Regions from separate parts of the Bradyrhizobium sp. CCGB20 genome, predicted to be linked through region 2. Evidence: predicted binding sites of a transcription regulator. Region 2 holds the regulator's gene; the other holds the start of a gene.
The links. Region 2 encodes LexA, which represses DNA repair genes until DNA is damaged. Its sites were predicted from a motif close to TGTTCNNNNTGTGTTCNG; they were not measured.
Positions count from the first base shown of each region.

Region 1: a site for LexA is predicted at 2,593-2,610, ahead of NLM15_RS11030 (DUF3072 domain-containing protein). Genes of this name have one in related genera too.

Region 1 is NZ_JANADN010000001.1:2,416,173-2,422,394, forward strand. It holds gene NLM15_RS11015 (Do family serine endopeptidase) at 1-1,342, shown strand, start outside; gene NLM15_RS11020 (hypothetical protein) at 1,617-1,982, shown strand; gene NLM15_RS11025 (DUF6496 domain-containing protein) at 1,990-2,289, opposite strand; gene NLM15_RS11030 (DUF3072 domain-containing protein) at 2,362-2,556, opposite strand; gene NLM15_RS11035 (hypothetical protein) at 2,672-2,893, shown strand; gene NLM15_RS11040 (hypothetical protein) at 2,912-3,097, shown strand; gene NLM15_RS11045 (hypothetical protein) at 3,229-3,474, opposite strand; gene NLM15_RS11050 (hypothetical protein) at 3,570-3,827, opposite strand; gene NLM15_RS11055 (hypothetical protein) at 3,968-4,186, shown strand; gene NLM15_RS11060 (HWE histidine kinase domain-containing protein) at 4,240-5,724, opposite strand; gene NLM15_RS11065 (HAMP domain-containing protein) at 5,739-6,222, opposite strand, start outside.
Region 2 is NZ_JANADN010000001.1:5,153,378-5,159,599, reverse strand. It holds gene NLM15_RS23845 (GAF domain-containing protein) at 1-912, opposite strand, end outside; gene NLM15_RS23840 (hypothetical protein) at 1,136-1,570, opposite strand; gene NLM15_RS23835 (hypothetical protein) at 1,762-1,962, opposite strand; gene lexA (transcriptional repressor LexA) at 2,173-2,874, opposite strand; gene glp (gephyrin-like molybdotransferase Glp) at 3,051-4,262, opposite strand; gene NLM15_RS23820 (hypothetical protein) at 4,494-4,688, opposite strand; gene NLM15_RS23815 (HAD family phosphatase) at 4,853-5,479, opposite strand; gene NLM15_RS23810 (alpha-hydroxy acid oxidase) at 5,493-6,222, opposite strand, start outside.

The sequences.
Region 1 (6,222 bases), 2.7 Mb from region 2:
CGGCGATCTCGTCAGCAAGGTCAAACCCGCCGTCATCTCGGTACGGGTCAAAATCGACCAGGACAACGACAAGAGCGCGATGCTGCAGCAGAACCGGATGGATTCGGACGAGGATTCGCCGTTCGACCAGTTCTCGCGGCAGTTCGGCTTCCGTGGCCCGGGTGGTATGAACGGCATGCCGCGCCAGCGCCACCAGATGATCACGGGCGAAGGCTCCGGCTTCTTCATCTCCGCCGACGGCTATGCCGTGACCAACAACCACGTCGTCGATCACGCTGAATCGGTGCAGGTGACGATGGATGACGGCACGGTCTACACCGCGAAGGTAGTCGGCACCGATCCGAAGACCGATCTCGCGCTGATCAAGGTCGATGGCAAGAAGGACTTCCCGTTCGTCAAATTCTCCGACCAGAAGCCGCGCATCGGCGACTGGGTGGTCGCGGTCGGCAATCCCTTCGGCCTCGGCGGCACCGTCACCGCGGGCATCGTCTCGGCCAACGGTCGCGACATCGGCAACGGTCCCTATGACGACTTCATCCAGATCGATGCGCCGATCAACAAGGGCAATTCCGGCGGTCCGGCGTTCGACATGAACGGCAACGTGATCGGCGTGAACACCGCGATCTTCTCGCCCTCCGGCGGTTCGGTCGGTATCGGCTTCGACATTCCGGCGTCGACCGCGAAGCTCGTCATCGCGCAGCTGAAGGACAAGGGCTCGGTCACCCGCGGCTGGCTCGGCGTGCAGGTGCAGCCGGTGAGCGCCGAGATCGCCGACAGTCTCGGCCTCAAGGAGGCACGCGGCGCGATCGTGGACAATCCGCAGGACGGTAGCCCCGCGGCGAAGGCCGGCATCGAGGCGGGCGACGTCATCACCGCCGTCAACGGCACCGCGATCAAGGACTCCCGCGATCTCGCCCGCACCATCGCCACCCTGGCGCCGGGCACGTCGGTGAAGCTCGACGTCTTCCACAAAGGCGCGAACAAGACGGTGACGCTCGCCCTTGGCGAGTTGCCGAACGAGCGGCAGGCCAAGGCCGGCGACGGCAAGGCGCAGCCGAACACCGGCACGCCGCGCCTCGGTCTCAGCCTGGCGCCGGCCGGTGACGTGCAGGGCGCGGGCCAGAAGGGCGTCGTCGTCACCGAGGTCGATCCGCAGGGACCCGCCGCGCAGCGCGGCATCCAGACCGGCGACGTCATCCTCAATGTCGGCGGCAAGGCCGTCGCCAATGTCGGCGACGTCCGCTCGGAGCTGGCGCAAGCCAAATCGTCCGGCAAGAGCAGCGTGCTGTTGCAGGTGAAGGGCGCGGAAGCGACGCGGTTCGTCGCGGTGCCGCTGGCATAAGCCCACGCTTTCTGCGGCAAACTCAAAAGGCGGCCCCCCGGGCCGCCTTTTTCGTGCGTGCGCTGGAGATACCCACAGGCTTCCGATAACATTCTCGTTAACGGCAGCAACGGTGACGGGTTCGTCCGAAAAAGCCGCGTTCGCTCGTCACAGTTCTGACTCGCGTGTTGCGCCTTGGCGGCGATGACGACGCCGGGGCGAAATTTGCTAGAGTGGAACTTCGAACGCCCGGCCTTCTTGTGGAACCGGTGGTTCGCATTTGATCGGTGCCGACATGGATCGATTGAAGCTCTCGCTGAGGCGTGCGTTGCTCGTGGCGCCAATTGTGCTGCTGACGACTGGAAGCGCCTTGGGGCGCGACGACGGCCGCTACGCCAATTCACCCCTAAAACCCTGGTTCGACAGTTTGCGCAGCCATCTCGGGCCGTGCTGCTCGGATGCGGATGGCTTTGCTGTGTCGGATCCCGATTGGGAATCGCACGACGGGCACTATCGCGTGCGGCTCGACGGGCAGTGGGTGGACGTGCCCGATGAGGCCGTCATCACCGAGCCAAACCGGGCTGGCCACACCATGGTGTGGCCCGTGAAGACCGCGTTCGGGATTTCGATCCGCTGCTTCATGCCGGGCAGCATGATCTGACGCGGTGTCACCGCTTGCTGGATTTGCGCTTCGAAGCCTTCTTCGGAGCTTTTCGGGACGTCTTCTTGGAGGTCTTCGTGGAGGTCTTCTTGGTCGTTGTCCGCTTCGACGCCTTCTTCGGGACCTTCTTGCCCTTCTTGCGCGCCTTCGACAGTCCGATCGCGATGGCCTGCTTGCGGTTCTTCACGCGTCCGCCGCGACCACCGCGGCCGCTCTTCGCGGTGCCCTTCTTGTAGCGCCGCATTTCGCTTTCGACATCGCTGCCGGCGCTGCGTGAGTAGCGGCGCTTCTTTGCCTTGCGTGCCATCAACTCTCTCCCTTGGCCCGGGGAAAGAACCGCATCACTGACCCAACGTTCCAAATGCGCCGGCGGCGCTCCTCAGAAGGAGTTCGCCAGCTCGATCTCGTCTTCCAGCGCTCGGATGCGGCGCGCAGCCTCGGTGAAGGACAGAGCCCGATCGTATTGAGTGGGCTGATAGGCTTCCTCGCTCAGACGCTTCAGCTTCAGCCCCTGCGCTCTCGTCATCTGCTCCGCGAGGAAAACCCTGGCGTCATATTTACCCTGAACCTGCATCTGGCCTCTCCGTTCCGAAATCGTGACTTGACTATATGTTCTTATTTTGTTCTAACAAGCCATGGACAACAGAATTAATGAAATTCGACGCAAAATCAGCGCCTTGAGGCTCGAAATGGCCAACATCGAGGTGTCCGTGCGCGACCTCGTCAATCGCGATCGTGACTGCACAGAAAAGGCCCTGGCGCAGATGGATCTGCGCCGGAAAATCAACCTGCTGATCGGCGAATGGAAGGCTGCCGGTGGCGGCGATGTTCTGCCCGACGTCCGCGACCGGGTACGCCTACGTCCCGCGACGACATCCGGCAGTCCCCTGCGCGTGGTCGCGCGGCGCTGAAAATTTTGGGAGCGTGCGGTGGAAGAAGACCCGGACACGTACCGGATTCTAAAGCTGCGCGCCGAAATTCTCGAACTCGGCTCCGCCATCCGGCAATTGCAGCGCGAGGGTCTCGACGATGCCGCAGCCCAGCTCCTGATCGCACGCAAGCGTGCGCAGCTCGAGCATCTCGTGAAGGCGAATGCCACGGGACGGCCGCTTTAGCATCCCCTACATCCGACCGGCCGCGGTGAGCTGACGCGCACGCCGACGATGTGGCGGCCAGAAGGATTTCCAATGAGCTCCAAAGCGAAGGCCCCGCGTTGCCGCGAGGCCTTTTGTTTGGCGGCCAGAGCTCACTTGGTGTTGGTCATGCCGCCCTTGTTGTTCGTCATGGTGCCGCCCTGGTCGGAGCCGGGGCCAGAACCACCTTGACCGGAGGGATCAGCGCCCTTGGAGGATTTGGTGTTGGCGCCTGTGGTCTGCGACGACGACATCGACGATCCCTGCTTGGCCTTGTGCGACTTGGCCTGCGCGGCGAACGGGGCGGCGGCGAGGCCGGTTGCCAGCATTACGGTGAGAGCGAGCTTGGTGGTTTTCATGCGCGGGAACTCCCTGAGTTAAATTGACGCAGGCAGCCAACCGCCGTTTGCCGCAGGAGTTCCGACGAAAGCGCCCGGGGCGCTTCACGCAGGCTTCAAAATTCCTTGTCCTCGGCAAGGATGAACACGAGGCCCGTGAGCGTCGCGCCGATCGCGAATGTCGTGACCAGTGTGGTGACGAAGACGACAGCGGCCGAATAGCCGCCGTGGTTCAGCAAATTCGCAACCGCCGGATTGAACAGGACGAGGGCGAGACCGAAGACAAGGCCGAGGGCTGCGCCCATCATCGCATGCGTCATCAGCTTGATGACGCCGGTCGGAGAGATGAGGCTCGGCGACTTTTTCGCGGGCATGGAACAGCCTCACGGTGTGGCATAGAACGCGCGCGCCGATTGCGGGTTCCATTCTCATGAAGATATTGTCATTCCCCGCTTCATCCGACGTTCATGCCGGTCTTGCGAAGATGAAAGCCAACAACACGGGAACATCCGATATGGGTAAGGTCGTCTTTCTCTATCGCTCCTTGGCCTATCGCAACGCCGCCGCGGACATGCTGCGGAAGGCGCGCAAGCTGCCGCGCGGTGTCGAGCGGAGCGCAGCCCGCCGATACGCGCGGGCACTGCGCGACCTCTCGCAAACCGAAGCCTGGCTCGAAGGACGTGTCGCTGACGAGCCTCAGCCGATGCAGCGTATGAGGGTCGCGGCGCGCTAGAGCTTGACGCGTTTTCTTCACGCGAACCGGAGTCTACTTCGCTCGGAAACGCGCTAGCCTGAAGCCCGCTGAAGGGCTTCGGAGGGAGCCGCCTCGAACTTGCTCGCGGGCGCTGCCGCCTTCCGCGTCAGCGGCACCTCAAGGCGGCACAACAGGCCTTCGGCACGCCAGTCAAATTCCGCCTGTCCGCCGAGTTGCGATTCGACACTGGCAAGCAGACTTCGCGTGCCAAAGCCGCGGGATTTCGGTGTCCTGACCAGCGGACCACCCGTTTCATCCCAGGTCAGTGTGAGGTGGTCGTCCTCGACTTGCCAGCCGATCGCCAGCCGTCCTGACCGCGCCGACAGCGCGCCATACTTCGCCGAGTTCGTGAAAAGCTCATGCAGCGCCAGCGCCAGTGTTTGCGCCGTCGCGGGCATCAGCTGAACCTCCGGACCCGCCAACTTGATCTGGCCGCCGAGCGAATAGGGTGCGAGCTCCTCGTCGATCAGCTTGGACAATTCGGCGCCCTGCCAGCTCGACAGCGACAGGATCGTGTGCACGCGCGCCAGCGCATTGATGCGCCCTTCCACCGCATTGACGTAGTCCTTGACTTCATCGGCACGGGTGAGCCGCACGATCGACTGCGCCAGCGCCAGCGCGTTCTTGGCGCGATGATCGACCTCGCGCGCCAGCAGATTTTGCCGCTCTTCCGCGCGCTTGCGTTCGGTGATGTCGACGGTGACGCCGCTCACGCGCACCACGCGGCCGCCCTGGTCGACCGTCGCGGCTGCCGTGCCGACGCACCAGCGCACCTCGCCATCGGGCCGGTTGACGCGAAACTCGCCTTCATAGGCGTGCGCGCCGGTATTGAACGCGGCAATCGCCTGGCCGAACTGGTCGACGTCGTCGGGATGCAGCAGCGCCTGGATGTTGGCTGAGGTGACGTTGAAGGTCTCCGGCGTCACGCCGAAGATGCGGTATTGGCCTTCGTCCCACATCCAGTCGCCGTTGACCCAGTCCCAATCCCAGGACCCCATCTTGCCGGCGGCGATCGCCATGCTGCGCCGCTCTTCGCTCTCGCGCAGCTTTGCGGTGGAGTTCTCCAGCTCGGCCGTGCGGGCACGCACGCGATCCTCCAGATCCTGGTTCAGCCGTTCGAGTTCGCGCGTCTTGCGATAGAGCTCGGCGAACACCTTGACCTTGGCGCGCAGCACCTCCGGCACGACCGGCACCGGCACGTAATCGACCGCGCCCATCTCGTAGCCGCGCAGGCGGTCGATGTCGCTGACCTGGATTGCCGAGATGAAGATCATCGCGGTCTTCTGGAATCGCGGATGCTCGCGGATCATCGCGGCCAGCTCGAAGCCGTCGAGCTCGGGCATGCAGACGTCGACCAGGATCACCGCGACCTCGGTCTTGAGCAGGACCTCCAGCGCCTCGCGTCCCGACGAGGCGATCACGAGGTTCTCGCCGAGATCCTTCAAAATCACCTCATAGGCGAGCAGCTTGGCGGGCTGGTCGTCGACGAGGAGGATGTTGACCTTTTCGTGGTCCATTCGCGGATCCAAACTCAGCGGTGCAGCCACATGCGGATCGCAAGCAGCAATTGATCGGTGTTGACGGGTTTGGCGAGGTAGTCGGACGCGCCGGCTTCCAGGCATTTTTCACGGTCGCCCTTCATCGCCTTGGCGGTCAGCGCGATGATCGGAAGGCGGGCGAAGGCCGGATTTTCACGAATGACGCCGATGGTCTGATAGCCATCCATCTGCGGCATCATGATGTCCATCAGCACGATGGCGATCTCGGGATTGGATTCGACCAGTGTCACCGCCTCGCGGCCTGTCGTGGCCGTCAGCACTTTCATGCCGCGCCGTTCCAGCACACTCGACAGCGCAAAGATGTTGCGGGCGTCGTCGTCAACGAGCAGGGCGGTCTTGCCGATCAAATCCTCGTCGGAACTGTTCAGCTTCTCCAGCATGCGCTGCTTCTCGACCGGAAGTTCCGTGATCACGCGATGCAGGAACAAGGCGGTTTCATCGAGCAGGCGTTCCGGC
Region 2 (6,222 bases):
CCTGGCGTTGCCGATAACCGGCAGGACGACCATCCGGCTCAGTCCAGAGGCGCGGGCCTGCAGGGCCGCGACCGAGACATCATGCGCAAGATCGTCGTTGAGCGCGGGCATGCCGGTGGTCCAGGCCCCGCCGATGCTGCCTTCGCCTCTGGCAATGGATTTCGTCGCATAGAGGGCTGCGAGGTCGGTCTGCGCGCTGCAGTCGCCGGCGCGGAAGACCAGCGCCGAACGGGCCTCGTCCGGGACCCAGATCTCGAAGCGTCGCGCAATCGGGGTTGCCTGCGCGGAGAGAAACGCCAGAACCCACGTCTGGTCGGTGCCGGTCCGGTAAGGAATGCCGACGCCGAGATTGATCCCGACCTTGGCGGCGTCCTCCCAGCGCAGAAAACTCCTGGCGTCGTGCAGGTCCTTGATGATCAGCGGCAGGCCGGCCTTCCAGGTGCGGCCGGGCAGGCCGAAGCCACGCGGAAATCTGGTGTGGCGGGAGTTGAATTCGAACATGTCGGCGGTGCCGTAATAGCCGTCGACGAGTCCCATCTCGTGGGAGATTTCGGCATCGTTGTGCCAGAGCTCGATCGCGCCGACATGTACCTCGTCGTCGCCGCAGAACAGCACCATGACGGCTTGCAGGAATTCGCCGGAAAACACCGGGACCGCCACGCCACAGGTGAGCCCGGCCGCGATGGCCTGATCGGTCCTCTTGAAATAGGAGTTGGCGAATTTGGTGAGGATCACGGGGTGGCCGCTGGCCCAGGCCTTGCCCGGAAGCCCCTCATCATATCCGAAGTGCAGACCTTCGCTCACGGCCCTGAACGCGGACAGGCCTTCGCCGTAGAGGCCGCCGCCGAATTCCAGCCGCATGCGCGTGCGGTCGGGCACCCAGAGTTCAACGACGCGAATGAAGGTCTTCATCGAACGTGTCCGCCGTCTCAAGCCGCACCAAGCATCGGCCATTTGGCTGCGGAACGGACGTTCAAAATTCAGGCAGGACAGCGCAAACTTCGTGCGGTGGGGAGGCGGAGCGGCTTGGTCCGTCCAATGGAGCTTCGCGGAATGCAAGCGATACCATCTCGCCGGCCTCGGCCGGCGATGGCAATTTCAATCCTGGCCCGACCCGCCGGCCGGGATGGCTGTGTCAGCCGATCGGCAGGCGGGTGATGGTCGGCCGGCTTTCGGCGGTGATCTGCGGCTTGTGCTCACGCTCGCCGACCGGCTGGGTCACCGGCAGTTGCAGCACTGTCGCGCGCTGGCCTTCGACAAGCTGCGTCACCAACACGTATTTGCCGTCGGGGAATTCGATCGCATCATGATGGCGATCGGGAATGTGCGGATCGATCTTGCCGAACTTGCCGACGCGCGAGTTCACGGTCCGCGTCCAGATCCAGCGATTGTCGTAGCGGACGTTGTCGGCGAAGGCGAGCTCCGTTCCCGGCAGCAGGCAGACCGCGACGGTCGGATCGGCCGCGGAGGCAAAACCGCGCGTCGAGGTGCCGCGGAAGGTTGTCGTGACGACCGTCTCGCCGACTTCAGCAGGACGCGACGCGACGGCATGCAGGCTGTAGTCACACATCGGGTGCTCCTCTTGCAGGGATAGCGACCCGCGTCTCTTCTCGAGGCGCAGGCCTCTATCAGAGTGGAAGCATGTTAGCGTCTGCCCGCTTGTAGGCAAATCTGCGGCTCGCCGCCGCAGGCCGCGATCACATTATCTTTTCCGGCTCCATGAGGAACAAAGCCTGCTCCCGCGCATTCCGGACGTGTGTGTCAGCGCCCTGCCGGCGCCGACCAGCCGGAATACGGCCAGTCCGGCCGCGACGATTGCGCGACGGCGTTGGGGGCATTCCGGACTTGCTTACCCGCAGCGGCGTCCTTGCGGACATGGTGTTGCGATTGCGCGGCGAAGGCCTGCGACGCTGATGCTGCGATCAGCGCCGCGGCGACTGTGCCCAGAATGATCTTGCGCATGACTTCTCCTCGAACCCAGAGGGCGCGAAGCAATGCTGCTTCGTGCGACGTGCCGAGGATGTAGCGCCGGAGGAGGGGCCGGATAATCTGCGCGAAACCAGAAAGACTATCCAGCGGAAGCGGACAATCGTCCGCTCCAATGCCGGATCGGCGATGCCGATCGAAAAGTGCGCGAGAGGCGCCAAATCACCGATAGCAGGACGTCCGGTCTCAGTACTTCCGGTACAGCCCGATCAGCTTACCCTGGATCTTCACCCGGTTGGGCGGCAGGATGCGGACCTCATAGGCTGCATTGGCGGGCTCGAGCGCGATCGAGGCGCCGCGGCGGCGGAAGCGCTTCAGGGTTGCTTCCTCGTCGTCGATCAGCGCCACCACGATGTCGCCGGTATCGGCGCTCTCGTTGCGCTGGATCAGCGCCATGTCGCCGTCGAGAATGCCGGCCTCGACCATCGAATCGCCGCGCACTTCGAGCGCGTAATGCTCGCCCGAGCCGAGCATGTCGGGCGGTACGCTGATGGTGTGGCTGCGGGTCTGCAGGGCCTCGATCGGCGTGCCGGCCGCGATGCGGCCCATCACGGGCACCGCAACGGGGCGCTCGCCGTCGTCCGCCGGCGGGCTGGACGTCGTGCGCACCTTGCCCAGATTGCCTTCGATGACGCTCGGCGTGAAGCCGCGGCGGCTGCCGGCGGCGGCCTGAAGCTCGGGCAGCTTGATCACCTCGATGGCGCGGGCGCGGTTGGGCAGGCGCCGGATGAAGCCGCGCTCCTCGAGCGCGGTGATCAGGCGGTGGATACCCGACTTCGAGCGCAGGTCGAGCGCGTCCTTCATCTCGTCGAAGGAGGGCGGCACGCCGCTTTCCTTCAGTCGCTCGCTGATGAACCGCAGGAGCTCGTATTGTTTGCGCGTTAACATCTCGACCAAAATCCCCCGGTTGATGTCGTTCGATTCCGAGACGCTGAATTCAGCGATAAGTCGCTGCATGCTCGAAACAAATCATGAACGGACACTATATGTTCGATACATGTTCCGCAACTGCTTAATTTACCGTGAACGCCACAAACTTCGCGGAACGCACGCGAACGAAGCGCTCAGACGGGCAGCCGCAGCACCTCGCAAGGCGTGCCGGCTTCGGCCTTCGGCGCGAACGGCGGGCGCACGAGAAGTGCCTGTGCCGCAGCGAGATTCGCAAGCAGCGAGGAATCCTGATGGTTGACGGGAACGGCCGTGAGCGTGCCGTCGTCGCGCAGCTCCAGGCGCGCGCGCAGATAATCCTCGCGCTGGTCGTTGGCGCCGACGTCGCGGCCGAGCACCGCGCGTTCGCGGCGATGATGAATCGCCGAACGGCCCGCGAGCGCGCGAATCAGCGGCACCATGAACAGGAATCCGCAAACGTAGGATGACACGGGATTGCCGGGCAGGCCGATCACACGCATCGCGCCGAGCCGCCCGTTCATCATCGGTTTGCCCGGCCGCATCGCGATCTTCCAGAACGCCATCGAGATGCCTTCGTCCCGCAGCGCCTGCTGGACCAGATCGTGGTCGCCGACCGAGGCGCCGCCGGTCGTGATCAGGATGTCGGCGCCGCTCGCGCGCGCGCGGCGGATGCCGGCCGTGGTGGCCGCCAGCGTGTCGGCGGCGATACCGAGGTCGGTGGTGTCGGCGCCCTCGCTGCGGGCGAGCGCGTGCAGGGCATAGCCGTTGGAATAGACGATCTGGCCGTGGCCGGGCGTCGTGCCGGGCATCACCAGCTCGTCACCGGTGGCGAGGATCGCGACCTTCGGGCGGCGGCGGACGGGCAGTCGAGGGTGATTCATCCCGGCAGCGAGTGCCAGATCGCGCTCGGTCAGCCGGGTGCCCTCGCGCAGCAGCACGTCGCCCTCGCGAAAATCGACGCCAGCGGGGCGGATGTGCCGCCCGGTAACGGCCGCTTCCGTGATCGTGATGCGCTTGCCATCCGCAACCGTGTCCTCCTGAATCACGACCGCGTCCGCGCCATCGGGAACGACGCCGCCGGTGAAGATCCGCACCGCTTCGCCGGCGCCCACCGTTCCCGCAAACGGCCGGCCCGCCGCGACCTCGCCGATCACGGTGAGCGCGGCATCGATCTTCGCCGCATCGGCCGCCCGCACTGCATAGCCGTCCATTGCCGACATGGCCTGGGGTGGCTGCGTGCGCCGCGCCGCGACGTCGCGGGCGAGCACGCGGTGGAAGGCTGCGTCGAGCGCGATCATCTCTTCAGGCAGCGGCTCTGCACCCGCCAGCACCGCGGCAAGCGCGTCGGAAACCGGCATCAGGGCCACGGGTGAAAACTCCAGCTGTGCCCGTTCGGGCAAATCGGCGGCGAGAGTCTTAGCCGAGCGCGCGCGCGGAGGCAAAGCAGCGGCCGCACAGGATGATTTATCCTGCGTCATCCGCTCTGCAGCGATGGGCAGACGTCAAGTCCGCCGCGGCATGATCCGGAAGGCAAGACAGACCGGTATGAGGATGGCCATGGCGAGGACGAGAATGACGAGAGCCACGGCCAGCATCGGTCAGGTCCCCGGCTGCTTGTACGGACTGACATCCGGCGCCGCGGAGCCCTGATCCTTGTCAGGCAACGGGTCGGCCTGGGATTTCAGGTCGGCGGCCTTGCTGATCAGCTTGGCGGAAAGCTCAGAATCCGATGTGGTCCTGGCGAATTTCATCAGCAGAGAGGCCTGCTTGGTGAGGTAGGTTTTGCCCAACACGACGATAAGTCCGATGTAGAATTCCCAACGGAGTCATGAGTCCTGAGGCAGGCGTTCGTTCCGGGAACTCTGTATAAAAATATACAAAGGGCTTCGGTTCCTCTCCCCGGGCAAAATAGGCTCCGGATACGCCTGGTTCGCGGCGTGTAGCCGCCGGCCCGGGATCAAATTCCGAGCGCCTTGAGGGCGTTCCCGACGTCGCGGGGCGTGGTCACGTGCACCGTGGTCAGCCCGCTGGACCGCGCTCCCTCGATGTTCTCGGCAAGATCGTCGAAGAACACGATACGGTTCGCCGGCACGCCGATCGCGGCCACGACATGGTCGAAAGCCTCCACATCCGGTTTGCGCAGGCCGATGCTGGACGACAGGTACAGCTCGCGGAAATGTCCGAGCAGGCCGGCATATTCCTTCGAGAAATGGTCGACATGCGGCCGGTTGGTGTTGGAGAAGGCGTAGACCGGCATCTGCTTTGCCGCGCGCGGCAGCAACTCGGCGATGTCGGGCATCTCGCCGGCGAAGATCGCGTTCCACCCCTCCAGGAATTGTGCGTCCGAAATGCCGATCCCGAGCGAGACGCGCAGCGAGTCAAAATAGGCCTCGTCGCTGATCTTGCCGACCTCGTGCAGCCGGTAGGCTTCGCTGTCCCGCACATAGCGCGCGACGATGGCCTCGGGCTTGCAGCCGGCATGTCCCGCCCAGCAGGCGATCGCCTTGGAGAAATCGATGTCGAGCACCACGCGCCCGAGATCGAACAAGAGCGCATCCGCGCTGCCGGGGGAGAGCGAGCTCATTGCATCCTTTCGCTCAGTATCGATACGGGTCGTGGTCGAACAGCGGGAACGCGCTGAAGACGCTCGGCGCATTGGTCGCGGTCGCCTGATGCAGGCAGGACTTGTTGACCTCGGCGAAGGAGGTCGCGCCCAGAAGGCCGAGGCAGCGCAGCACCTCGTCCTCCAGGAGCTCCAGCATCCGCGTCACGCCGGCTTCGCCGGCCGCCGCCAGCGCCCAGCATTGCAGCCGGCCGATGCCGACCATGTCTGCGCCCGCCGCGATCGCCTTGACGATGTCGGTGCCGCGGCAGAAGCCGCCATCGACCATGATCTTGGCGCGGCCCTTCACGGCGTCGACGATCTCGGGCAGCACGTGCATGGCGCCGCGGCCGTGGTCGAGCTGGCGGCCGCCATGGTTGGAGACGTAGATCCACTCGACGCCGTGATCGACCGCGATCTGGGCGTCCTCGGCGGTGGCGATGCCCTTCAGGATGAGCGGGATCTTGAACTTGTCCTTGACCATCTTCACGGTCCGCCACTCCAGGCCCTTCTGGTAGTCGCCGCCGGTGGCGCGCAGGCGGCTCTCGCGAACATAGCGCTTGGCAATGTCACGTTCGCGACGGCTGTAATGGGCGGTGTCGACGGTCAGGCAGAAGGCGGCGTAGGCGTTCTTCTCGCTCCTCGCGACGACATCGGCGACGAAGTCGTCGTCACCGCGCACATAAAGTTGATAGAGCCGCAGCGCATCAGGGGCGGCCTTGGCG